One region of the Streptomyces sp. NPDC057616 genome, then DNA from elsewhere that is predicted to be linked to it. Evidence: predicted binding sites of a transcription regulator. Region 1 holds the regulator's gene; the other holds the start of a gene.
The links. The regulator HrcA, encoded in region 1, represses chaperone genes, less so after heat shock. The targets are predictions, from matches to a motif close to TTNGCACTCNGNNNNNCNGAGTGCNAA.

Region 1 (5,424 bases):
GGGCGCCGGCCGCGAGCTCCTCACCGAGGAGGACCGCCGGGTGGAGCGCGTCCTGCTGGAGCTGCGGCTGCGCGAGGGCGTGCCGCTGGACCTGCTGAAGCCGGAGGGGCGCGCGGCCGCCCGCCGCGCGCTCGCCGACGAGCTGCTGCAGCAGGGCCCGTACGAGGAGGGCCGGGCCGTGCTGACGCTGCGCGGCCGGCTGCTGGCGGACGCCGTGGTCAGGGACCTGGTGGACTGACGCGCCCTCGGCTGGACTGCCCGCTCGTGATCGCCGACGAACGGCCGAGCGGGAACGCCGCCGTGGTGCGGTGGGGACGGCGGCGACCGCCGATCCAGGTGCCGGTCTTCGTGCTGCTCGGCGCCCTGTGCCGGCTCGGGCTGCGCGCCGTCCTCGACGGCGGTGGCCGGGCGGACCTGGTGTTCGTCCTGGCGGCCGGACCGCTCGACGTGTGGCTGTTCCCGCTCGCCTGGCGGGAGCGCGACAGCAGCGTCGCCTTCGATGCCACCGGCCTGTGGATGCTGAGGCGAGGAGAGGCCGTACCGGTCCGCTGGGACGCGCCGGCCGGGATCGGCGTCGACGACACCCTGTGCCGCTCCGGGTGCGAGCGGGCCCTGTGGCGCTTCGCCCCGCGGAAGCTGCTGTGCGGGGAGGAGACCCGGCCGCGGGCGCCGCGAGGCCCCGCGCCGTCAGACCGGCGCCGTCACGAAGTCGATCAGCTCCTCGACGCGGCCCAGCAGCTCCGGCTCCAGGTCCTTGTAGGAGTCCACCCGCTTCAGGATCGCCTGCCACACGGCCCCGGTGTTCTCCGCGGGCCAGCCCAGCGCGCGGCACACGCCCGTCTTCCAGTCCTGCCCGTGCGGGACGCGCGGCCAGGCGTCGATGCCGACGGCGGCCGGCTTCACCGCCTCCCAGATGTCGATGTACGGATGGCCGACGACCAGGGCGTGCTCGCTGCCCACCGACTCGGCGATGCGCCACTCCTTCGTCCCCGGCACCAGATGGTCGACCAGGACGCCGAGCCGGGCGTCCGGGCCGGGGTCGAACTCGGCCACGATCGACGGCAGGTCGTCGACGCCCCCGAGATACTCCACGACCACGCCCTCGACGCGCAGGTCGTCGCCCCACACCTTCTCGACCAGCTCCGCGTCGTGCCGCCCCTCGACGTAGATGCGGCCGGCGCGGGCCACCCGCGCGCGTGCGCCCGGGACGGCGACCGAACCGGACGCAGTACGGGAGGGGCGGGCCGGGCCCGAGGACGGGCGCACGAGCGTCACCACCCGGCCCTCCAGCAGGAACCCGCGCGGCTCCAGAGGGAACACCCGGTGCTTGCCGAAGCGGTCCTCCAGCGTCACCGTGCCCGCCTCGCAGCGGATCACCGCGCCGCAGAAACCGGTGCCCGGCTCCTCGACCACCAGACCCGGCTCGGCCGCCACCTCCGGGACCGGCCTGGGCTTCTTCCACGGAGGGGTGAGGTCGGCGGAGTACTGGCGCATTCGGATGACGATAGGAGAACCGGCGGGCCGGTGGTCACGACACGCCGAAACGCGCCGCCAGCTCGTCCCGCTGGGCCCGCACGAACCGCGCGTCCACCACCGCTCCGTGACCGGGCACGTACAGCGCGTCCTCGCCGCCCAGCGCGAGCAGCCGGTCGAGCGCGGCGGGCCAGTGCGACGGCACGGCGTCGGACCCGGCCTGCGGTTCCCCGGACTCCTCGACCAGGTCGCCGCAGAAGACCACCTCGGGCGAGCCCGGCACCAGCACCGCCAGGTCGTGGGCGGTGTGGCCGGGGCCCACGTTCGCCAGCAGGACCTGCCGGCCGCCGCCCAGGTCGAGGGTCCACTCGCCGGAGACGTGGTGGCGGGGACCGGTCAGCGCGTCCACGGCCTCCTCGGCCGCCTGTGCGTCCAGGCCGTTGGCCACCGCGTCCGAGCGCAGTTCCTCGCGCGCCTGCCGCGCCTCGAACAGGGCGTCCATGCCCACCGCGCCGTACACCTGCGTACCGGCGAAGGCCGCCGTCCCGAAGACGTGGTCGAAGTGCGGATGCGTGAGGGCGAGATGGGTCACACGGTGACCGGTGAGCCGCTCCGCCTCGGTGCGCAGCCGTGTGCCCTCCGCCAGGCTGGAGCCCGCGTCGATCAGGAGCGCCGTGCCCTCGCCGACGACCAGGCCCGCCGTGCAGTCCCAGCGCGGAAGCCGGCAGCGCCCGACCCCGGCCGCCACCCGCTCCCACCCGAGCTCTTCCCAAGTCACCGTCATACGGCGACGCTAGCGGTACGGGCCGGTCCGGCAGGGACTGCCTTGCCCGGGGCGTACCCCACCGCCGTACACTGGGCCGGGGAACTCTGGCACTCGGATGGACAGAGTGCCAGGCGAAGCGCCCGGGGACGATTTTCTGGAGGTGTGCGCGATGCTGAGTGAACGACGGCTCCAGGTACTGCGTGCCATCGTCCAGGACTACGTCGGCACCGAGGAGCCGGTGGGCTCCAAGGCCCTGACCGAGCGGCACGGCCTCGGCGTCTCCCCGGCCACCGTGCGCAACGACATGGCGGCCCTGGAGGACGAGGGCTACATCGCGCAGCCGCACACCAGCGCCGGGCGCATCCCGACCGACAAGGGCTACCGCCTGTTCGTCGACAAGCTCGCCGGCGTCAAGCCGATGACCGGGCCCGAGCGGCGGGCCATCCAGAACTTCCTCGACGGCGCGGTCGACCTGGACGACGTGGTGGCGCGGACCGTGCGGCTGCTCGCGCAGCTGACCCGGCAGGTCGCCGTCGTGCAGTACCCCTCGCTGACCCGCTCGACGGTGCGGCACGTGGAGCTGCTCTCGCTCGCCCCCGCGCGGGTGATGCTGGTGCTGATCACCGACACCGGCCGGGTCGAGCAGCGCATGGTCGACTGCCCGGCGCCGTTCGGGGAGGCCTCGCTCGCGGATCTGCGGGCGCGGCTCAACAGCAGGGTCGCCGGCCGCCGCTTCGCGGACGTCCCGCGCCTGGTCGAGGACCTGCCCGAGGGCTTCGACGTCGAGGACAGGGGTACGGTCTCGACGGTGCTCTCCACCCTCCTGGAGACACTCGTCGAGGAGAACGAGGAGCGGCTGATGATCGGCGGCACCGCCAATCTCACGCGCTTCGGACATGACTTCCCCCTCACCATCCGCCCCGTGCTGGAGGCGCTTGAGGAGCAGGTCGTGCTCCTCAAGTTGCTTGGGGAGGCCGGAGATTCGGGCATGACCGTACGCATCGGTCATGAGAACGCCTACGAGGGACTCAACTCCACTTCTGTGGTGTCGGTGGGCTACGGTTCGGGCGGCGAGGCAGTCGCCAAGCTCGGCGTGGTCGGACCGACCCGCATGGACTACCCGGGAACGATGGGAGCGGTACGCGCAGTGGCACGGTACGTCGGACAGATCCTGGCGGAGTCGTAAGTGGCCACGGACTACTACGCCGTTCTAGGCGTGCGCCGCGACGCGTCGCAGGAAGAGATCAAGAAGGCCTTCCGGCGGCTCGCACGCGAGCTGCACCCGGACGTCAACCCGGACCCGAAGACCCAGGAGCGGTTCAAGGAGATCAACGCCGCCTACGAGGTGCTCTCGGACCCGCAGAAGAAGCAGGTCTACGACCTCGGCGGCGACCCGCTCTCGCAGGCGGGCGGCGGCGCCGCGGGCGGCTTCGGCGCCGGTGGCTTCGGCAACTTCTCCGACATCATGGACGCCTTCTTCGGCACGGCGTCGCAGCGCGGTCCGCGCTCGCGCACGCGCCGGGGCCAGGACGCGATGATCCGGCTGGAGATCGAGCTCGACGAGGCGGCCTTCGGCACGACGAAGGACATCCAGGTCGACACGGCGATCGTCTGCTCCACCTGCAACGGTGAGGGCGCGGCGCCGGGCACCTCCGCGCAGACCTGCGACATGTGCCGCGGCCGCGGTGAGGTCTCGCAGGTCACCCGGTCCTTCCTGGGCCAGGTCATGACCTCGCGGCCGTGCCCGCAGTGCCAGGGCTTCGGCACCGTGGTGCCCAGCCCCTGCCCGGAGTGCGCGGGCGACGGCCGGGTCCGCTCCCGCCGTACGCTCACGGTCAAGATCCCGGCCGGCGTCGACAACGGCACCCGCATCCAGCTCGCGGGCGAGGGCGAGGTCGGCCCCGGCGGCGGCCCGGCCGGCGACCTCTACGTCGAGATCCACGAGCTGCCGCACTCCACGTTCCAGCGGCGCGGCGACGACCTGCACTGCACGGTGACGATCCCGATGACCGCGGCGGCCCTCGGCACCAAGGTGCCGCTGGAGACGCTGGACGGCATGGAGGAGGTCGACATCCGGCCCGGCACCCAGTCCGGCCAGTCCATCCCCCTGCACGGCCGGGGCGTGACGCATCTGCGGGGCGGCGGCCGCGGCGACCTCATCGTGCACGTCGAGGTGCAGACCCCGAACAAGCTCGACCCCGACCAGGAGCGGCTGCTGCGCGAGCTGGCGAAGCTGCGCGGCGAGGAGCGCCCGCAGGGGCAGTTCCAGCCGGGCCAGCAAGGGCTGTTCTCGCGCTTGAAGGACGCCTTCAACGGCCGCTGAGCCACACCCGTCACGGCCGCCCGTACGCAGGGCACGGGCGGCCCGTACGAAGGGGACGGGCGGATTCGGACTTGTACGGAGGACGTGACAACATGCCGTCATGTCCTCCGCTCTGACCGATCTCTTCCCTCATCCGATCGTGCAGGCCCCCATGGCGGGCGGCGTCTCCGTGCCCCACCTCGCCCAGGCCGTGTCCGAGGCGGGCGGGCTGGGGTTCCTTGCCGCCGGGTACAAGACGGCCGACGGCATGTACCAGGAGATCAAGCAGCTCCGCGGGCTGACCACCCGCCCCTTCGGCGTGAACCTGTTCCTGCCGCAGCCCGACCACGCCGACCCCGGCGCGGTCGAGATCTACGCCCACCAGCTGGCCGGCGAGGCCGCCTGGTACGAGACCGAGCTCGGCGACCCGGACAGCGGCCGCGACGACGGCTTCGACGCCAAGCTCGCGGTACTGCTCGACAATCCCGTGCCGGTGGTCTCCTTCCACTTCGGCGTGCCGAGCCGCGAGGTGATCGACTCCCTGCGCCGCGCCGGGACCTTCACCCTGGTCGCCGCGACGACCGCGGAGGAGGCTCTCGCCGTGGAGCGCGCCGGCGCGGACGCGGTGATCGCGCAGGGCGTGGAGGCCGGCGGCCACCAGGGCACGCACCGGGACACCCCGGAGAACAACGGCGCCGGTATCGGCCTGCTCTCCCTCGTCGCCCAGGTGCGCGAGACCGTGAGCATCCCGATCGTCGCCGCCGGCGGCGTCATGCGCGGCGGGCAGATCGCCGGGGTGCTGGCGGCGGGCGCGAGCGCGGCCCAGCTCGGCACCGCGTTCCTCGCCACCCCGGAGTCCGGCGCCAGTGCCGTCCACAAGCAG
Region 2 (5,424 bases), on a different contig from region 1:
TCGTCGGCGGGGGCCGTGCCGCGCACCTCGTCGAGGAGGGCACGGCCTTCGGGGGTGAGGAGAGGGGCGAGGTCGTTCACCGGGTCATTGTGGGCCAGTCGGTGGACGGTCCGCCGCGAGCAGCGGTGTCGGGCCCGTTTCGACGCTTCGGCCTGCGAGGATCCGGCGCCATGCGAGCAGTAGGACAAAATGAAAAAAATCGGGCTCACCGTGACATGTGGGTCCGCGGCGGCCTCGCCGCCCTCGCCGCCGCGGCCGTCGTCTCGGGCTGCGCCTCGCCCGGCGGCCGCGACGCGCGCCCCGCCGCCGGACCGCAGGCGCTCAAGGCGCCTCCCGCCCGCGCCCTGGACTCCTACGCCACGAAGCTGCGCGCGGCCCACGCCGCCCGCGTCGCCGCGGCGCGGCACTGGAGCCTGGCGAGGGTCCCGCTCACGGCCCCGCCGCCACCCGAACACAAGCCGCGGATCACCGCCCGCGAGGGCTTCGAGGTGCGGGACCAGGAGGAACTGGACCTCCCGCCCGTCTTCACGACGATCCCCACCCGGCAGAAGATCGTCTTCCTGACCATCGACGACGGGTCCGACAAGGACCCGGACTTCTTGCGCATGATGAGTGACCTGAAGATCCCGTACACCGCGTTCCTGACCGACAAGGAGATCAAGGACGACTACGGGTACTTCCGCCGGATGCAGGCCGAGGGCCACACCCTGAACAACCACACCCTCACCCACCCCTACCTGCCCGGGCTGTCCTACGAGGAGCAGAAGCACGAGATCTGCGGCATGCAGGCCGTCATGAGGAAGCAGTTCGGCAGGGCGCCGACCGTCCTGCGCCCGCCGTTCGGCAACTACAACCGCGACACCCTGCGCGCCGCCAAGTCCTGCGGCATCAAGTACGCGCCCATCTGGGACGAGGAGGTCTACGTCGACCACTGGGAGTACCGCGAGGACGACCAGGACCTGCACCCCGGCGACATCGTGCTCACCCACTTCCGCGGCCGCGACGAGTGGAAGGGAACGATGGTCGACGACATGCGCCGCTTCCTGAACATGGTCACGGCCAAGGGCTACGCGGTGGCCCGCCTGGAGGACTACCTGTGAGGCCGAGGGTCCTGGCGGCCGGCGGGCTGGCCCTCGCCCTGCTCACCGGCTGCGCCCAGTCCGTCGACCCCATCGAGCGGCTGAGCGAGAAGGCGGCCCAGCGGGTGCGGCCGCACGAGCCGGCCGGGCGGGCGTACCACCGCTGGGGCCTCGCGGCCCCGCTGGCGCCCGCCCCGACGCCGTCCCGCGCCTCACCGGCCCGGGCGGCGGGCCGCGGCCTGCCCCCGGTCGTGCACCGCGTCCGCACCCGCGACAAGGTCGTCTTCCTGACCTACGACGACGGGGCCGAGAAGGACCCGCGGTTCGTCGACATGGTCCGCGAACTGCGCCTGCCCGTCAGCGTGTTCCTCACCGACAGCGTCGTGGGACCGGACTACGGCCACTTCGCCCGGCTCCGCTCGGCCGGCGCGGGCATCGAGAACCACACCCTGGACCACCCGTCCCTGCGCGGCCTGCCCTACGCCCGCCAGCGCGCCGAGATCTGCGGCCAGCAGGACAGGCTCCGCGCCCGCCTCGGCACCCGCCCCCGCCTCTTCCGCCCGCCCTACGGCGCCTACGACACCACCACCCGCCGGGCGGCCGCCGACTGCGGCATCTCGGGCCTGGTCCTGTGGCACGCGTCCATGACGGGCACCGGCGACCTGACGTACCCGCGGGGCGGCGAGAGCCTCCGGCCCGGCGACGTCGTCGCGGTGGACCCGGACGAGGGCACCGGCCTGACCCTCCGCCAGCGCACCGCGCGCCTGCTGCGCCGCGTGCAGGAGCAGGGGCTGACGGTGGGCCGCCTCGAGGATTACGTCTGACGTCCCCGGTGCCGGTCCGCTGCATTCAGGCCCGTCCGGCGTTCGAGGACGAGGCCCTTCAGGCCGGCAATCCCGGCCGACGCGCCGCGGGCATTGGCACTCCGCTTGACCGAGTGCTAATCCCGGTCATAGTCTCGGCCCTGGCACTCCCCACCGGAGAGTGCCAACAGCGACGGGCAGGTCCGGCACCCGCGACGACGGATCGACCTGGTCGCCACCTCAGACAGTTAACCCCGTGAGATCTCCGAAGGGGGAGGTCGGATCGTGACGACCGCCAGCTCCAAGGTTGCCATCAAGCCGCTCGAGGACCGCATCGTGGTCCAGCCGCTGGACGCCGAGCAGACCACGGCCTCTGGCCTGGTCATTCCGGACACCGCCAAGGAGAAGCCCCAGGAGGGCGTCGTCCTGGCCGTGGGCCCGGGCCGTTTCGAGAACGGCGAGCGTCTTCCGCTCGACGTCAAGACCGGCGACATCGTGCTGTACAGCAAGTACGGCGGCACCGAGGTGAAGTACAACGGCGAGGAGTACCTCGTCCTCTCGGCTCGCGACGTGCTCGCGATCGTCGAGAAGTAAGTCATCTCGCACACATTGCTTTGAGCTGCGCCCCTGGCCCCCGCGACCTTTAACAAGCCGGGCGCCCGGGGCGCAGCGCATTTTCCACCCCTGAAATCCGAGAGGGCTCCCGCTGTCATGGCGAAGATCCTGAAGTTCGACGAGGACGCCCGTCGCGCCCTCGAGCGCGGCGTCAACAAGCTGGCCGACACGGTCAAGGTGACGATCGGCCCCAAGGGCCGCAACGTCGTCATCGACAAGAAGTTCGGCGCTCCCACCATCACCAACGACGGCGTCACCATCGCCCGTGAGGTCGAGGTCGAGGACCCGTACGAGAACCTCGGTGCGCAGCTGGTGAAGGAGGTGGCGACCAAGACCAACGACATCGCGGGCGACGGCACCACCACCGCCACCGTGCTCGCCCAGGCGCTGGTGCGCGAGGGCCTGCGCAACGTCGCCGCGGGTGCCTCCCCGGCGCTGCTGAAGAAGGGCATCGACGCGGCCGTGGCCGCCGTCTCCGAGGACCTCCTCGCGACGGCCCGCCCGATCGACGAGAAGTCCGACATCGCCGCCGTGGCCGCGCTGTCCGCCCAGGACCAGCAGGTCGGCGAGCTCATCGCCGAGGCCATGGACAAGGTCGGCAAGGACGGTGTCATCACCGTCGAGGAGTCCAACACCTTCGGTCTGGAGCTGGACTTCACCGAGGGCATGGCCTTCGACAAGGGCTACCTGTCGCCGTACTTCGTGACGGACCAGGAGCGCATGGAAGCCGTCCTGGAGGACCCCTACATCCTCATCAACCAGGGCAAGATCGGCTCCATCTCCGACCTGCTGCCGCTGCTGGAGAAGGTCATCCAGGCCGGCTCCTCCAAGCCGCTGCTGATCATCGCCGAGGACGTCGAGGGCGAGGCCCTGTCGACCCTGGTGGTCAACAAGATCCGCGGCACCTTCAACGCCGTCGCGGTGAAGGCCCCCGGCTTCGGCGACCGCCGCAAGGCGATGCTGCAGGACATGGCCACCCTCACCGGTGCCACGGTCATCTCCGAGGAGGTCGGCCTCAAGCTCGACCAGGTCGGCCTGGACGTGCTGGGCTCCGCCCGCCGCATCACGGTCACCAAGGACGACACGACCATCGTGGACGGCGCCGGTGACTCCGCCGACGTCCAGGGCCGCATCGCCCAGATCAAGGCCGAGATCGAGAACACGGACTCCGACTGGGACCGCGAGAAGCTCCAGGAGCGCCTCGCGAAGCTGGCCGGCGGCGTGTGCGTGATCAAGGTCGGCGCCGCCACCGAGGTGGAGCTGAAGGAGAAGAAGCACCGTCTGGAGGACGCCATCTCCGCGACCCGCGCCGCGGTCGAGGAGGGCATCGTCTCCGGTGGTGGCTCCGCTCTGGTCCACGCCGTGAAGGTGCTCGAGGACAACCTCGGCAAGACCGGCGACGAGGCCACGGGTGTCGCGGTCGTCCGCCGCGCCGCCGTCGAGCCGCTGCGCTGGATCGCCGAGAACGCCGGCCTGGAGGGCTACGTCATCACCTCCAAGGTCGCCGAGCTCGAGAAGGGCCAGGGCTTCAACGCCGCCACCGGCGAGTACGGCGACCTGGTCAAGGCCGGCGTCATCGACCCGGTCAAGGTCACCCGCTCCGCCCTGGAGAACGCCGCCTCCATCGCCTCCCTGCTGCTCACGACCGAGACCCTGGTCGTCGAGAAGAAGGAAGAGGAAGAGCCGGCGGCCGCGGGCCACGGCCACGGCCACGCCCACTGACACCGGTCAGTACGAAGGCCCGGCACCCCGAGGGTGCCGGGCCTTCGCCCTTTTCCGCTGCCTAGCGCTCGAGCCCTTCCAGCGCTCCCAGCTGCGCCATCAGCCCGAGCCGGTCGTACTGCCACCAGCCCTCCACGATCTTCCCGTGGTCGCCGAACCGGAAGACGGTGGTGCCGGTCATGACCACCTTCCGGCCGGTGGGTGCGAGCCCCATGAACTCGCCCTTGTGCAGGGCGTTCCCGGTCCAGCGGGTGCACACGCGGTCGCCGTCGCAGATCTGGTCCTCGATCGTGAAGTCGAGGTCGAAGCCGCCCCGCCACATCTCGACCTCGCGCCGCATGGCGTCCATGCCCACGGCGTCCTGCTCGTTGCCGGGGTCGTGGTCGTGGTAGTTCTCGGCGAACAGGTTGTCGAGCGGCGGCAGCTCGCCGCGGGTGGCCACCGTCTCGAAGAACCGCCGCGCGGTGGCCGCGTACAGCTGCTCGTCCCGTACGACGTCGAGATCCGTGAAGGTGGGCATCTCGTCGCACAGGGCGACCATCTCCCGGAAGATCTTGTCGGTCTCCGGCAGGCCGGAGTTCCGCATCGCCTCCTCGTACGACGGGAACTCCACGATCTCGATGTAGTGCGACGCGTCCGACCGGTCCTTGCCGATCACGCTGTGCGTCGCCGTCCGCTTCCCCCTGGTCTGCTCGACCCATGTGTCCATCAGCCGGTTCATGTCGTCGAACCGGCTCGTCCTGCAGTCGATGATCTGAACGAAGGTCATGGTCGCCTCCGGTCCCTCCGGGTCCGGTTGAACAGCACCATTTTCCCACCATGGCGCCCTCGCGCCCGCTCACCGGAGGACTACTGCGGCCCGTACTTCCGCCCGGTGCGCGAGGTGATGCCGCCCAGCAGCCCGCGCGGGGTCACCTTCACGAGCCCCATCAGCGCCTTGTACCGCGGATCCGGGATCGACAGCGACTTCCCGCGCGCCAGGTCCGCGAGCGCGGCCGCCACCAGCTTGTCCGCGTCCAGCCACATCCAGCCGGGGATGTTGTCCGTCCCCATGCCGGCCCGCTGGTGGAACTCCGTCCGCACGAACCCCGGGCACAGCGCCATCAAGCGCACGCCGCTGCCCGCCAGATCGCGCGCGGCCCCCTGTGTGAACTGCACGACCCACGCCTTGGAGGCGCCGTAGGTGCCGCGCGGCACGAAGGCGG

Region 2: the regulator HrcA is predicted to act here: its motif matches at 1,997-2,023, upstream of groES (co-chaperone GroES).

The regions. Positions count from the first base shown of each region.
Region 1 is NZ_JBHVGU010000021.1:121,949-127,372, reverse strand. Features, by position in the region: gene hemW (radical SAM family heme chaperone HemW) at 1-238, shown strand, start outside; gene ACFU97_RS26175 (DUF3097 domain-containing protein) at 688-1,494, opposite strand; gene ACFU97_RS26170 (MBL fold metallo-hydrolase) at 1,529-2,257, opposite strand; gene hrcA (heat-inducible transcriptional repressor HrcA) at 2,409-3,425, shown strand; gene dnaJ (molecular chaperone DnaJ) at 3,426-4,562, shown strand; gene ACFU97_RS26155 (nitronate monooxygenase) at 4,663-5,424, shown strand, end outside.
Region 2 is NZ_JBHVGU010000005.1:150,902-156,325, forward strand. Features, by position in the region: gene ACFU97_RS07830 (methyltransferase domain-containing protein) at 1-80, opposite strand, end outside; gene ACFU97_RS07835 (polysaccharide deacetylase family protein) at 171-1,100, shown strand; gene ACFU97_RS07840 (polysaccharide deacetylase family protein) at 1,097-1,903, shown strand; gene groES (co-chaperone GroES) at 2,168-2,476, shown strand; gene groL (chaperonin GroEL) at 2,594-4,219, shown strand; gene ACFU97_RS07855 (ester cyclase) at 4,281-4,988, opposite strand; gene ACFU97_RS07860 (SDR family NAD(P)-dependent oxidoreductase) at 5,069-5,424, opposite strand, start outside.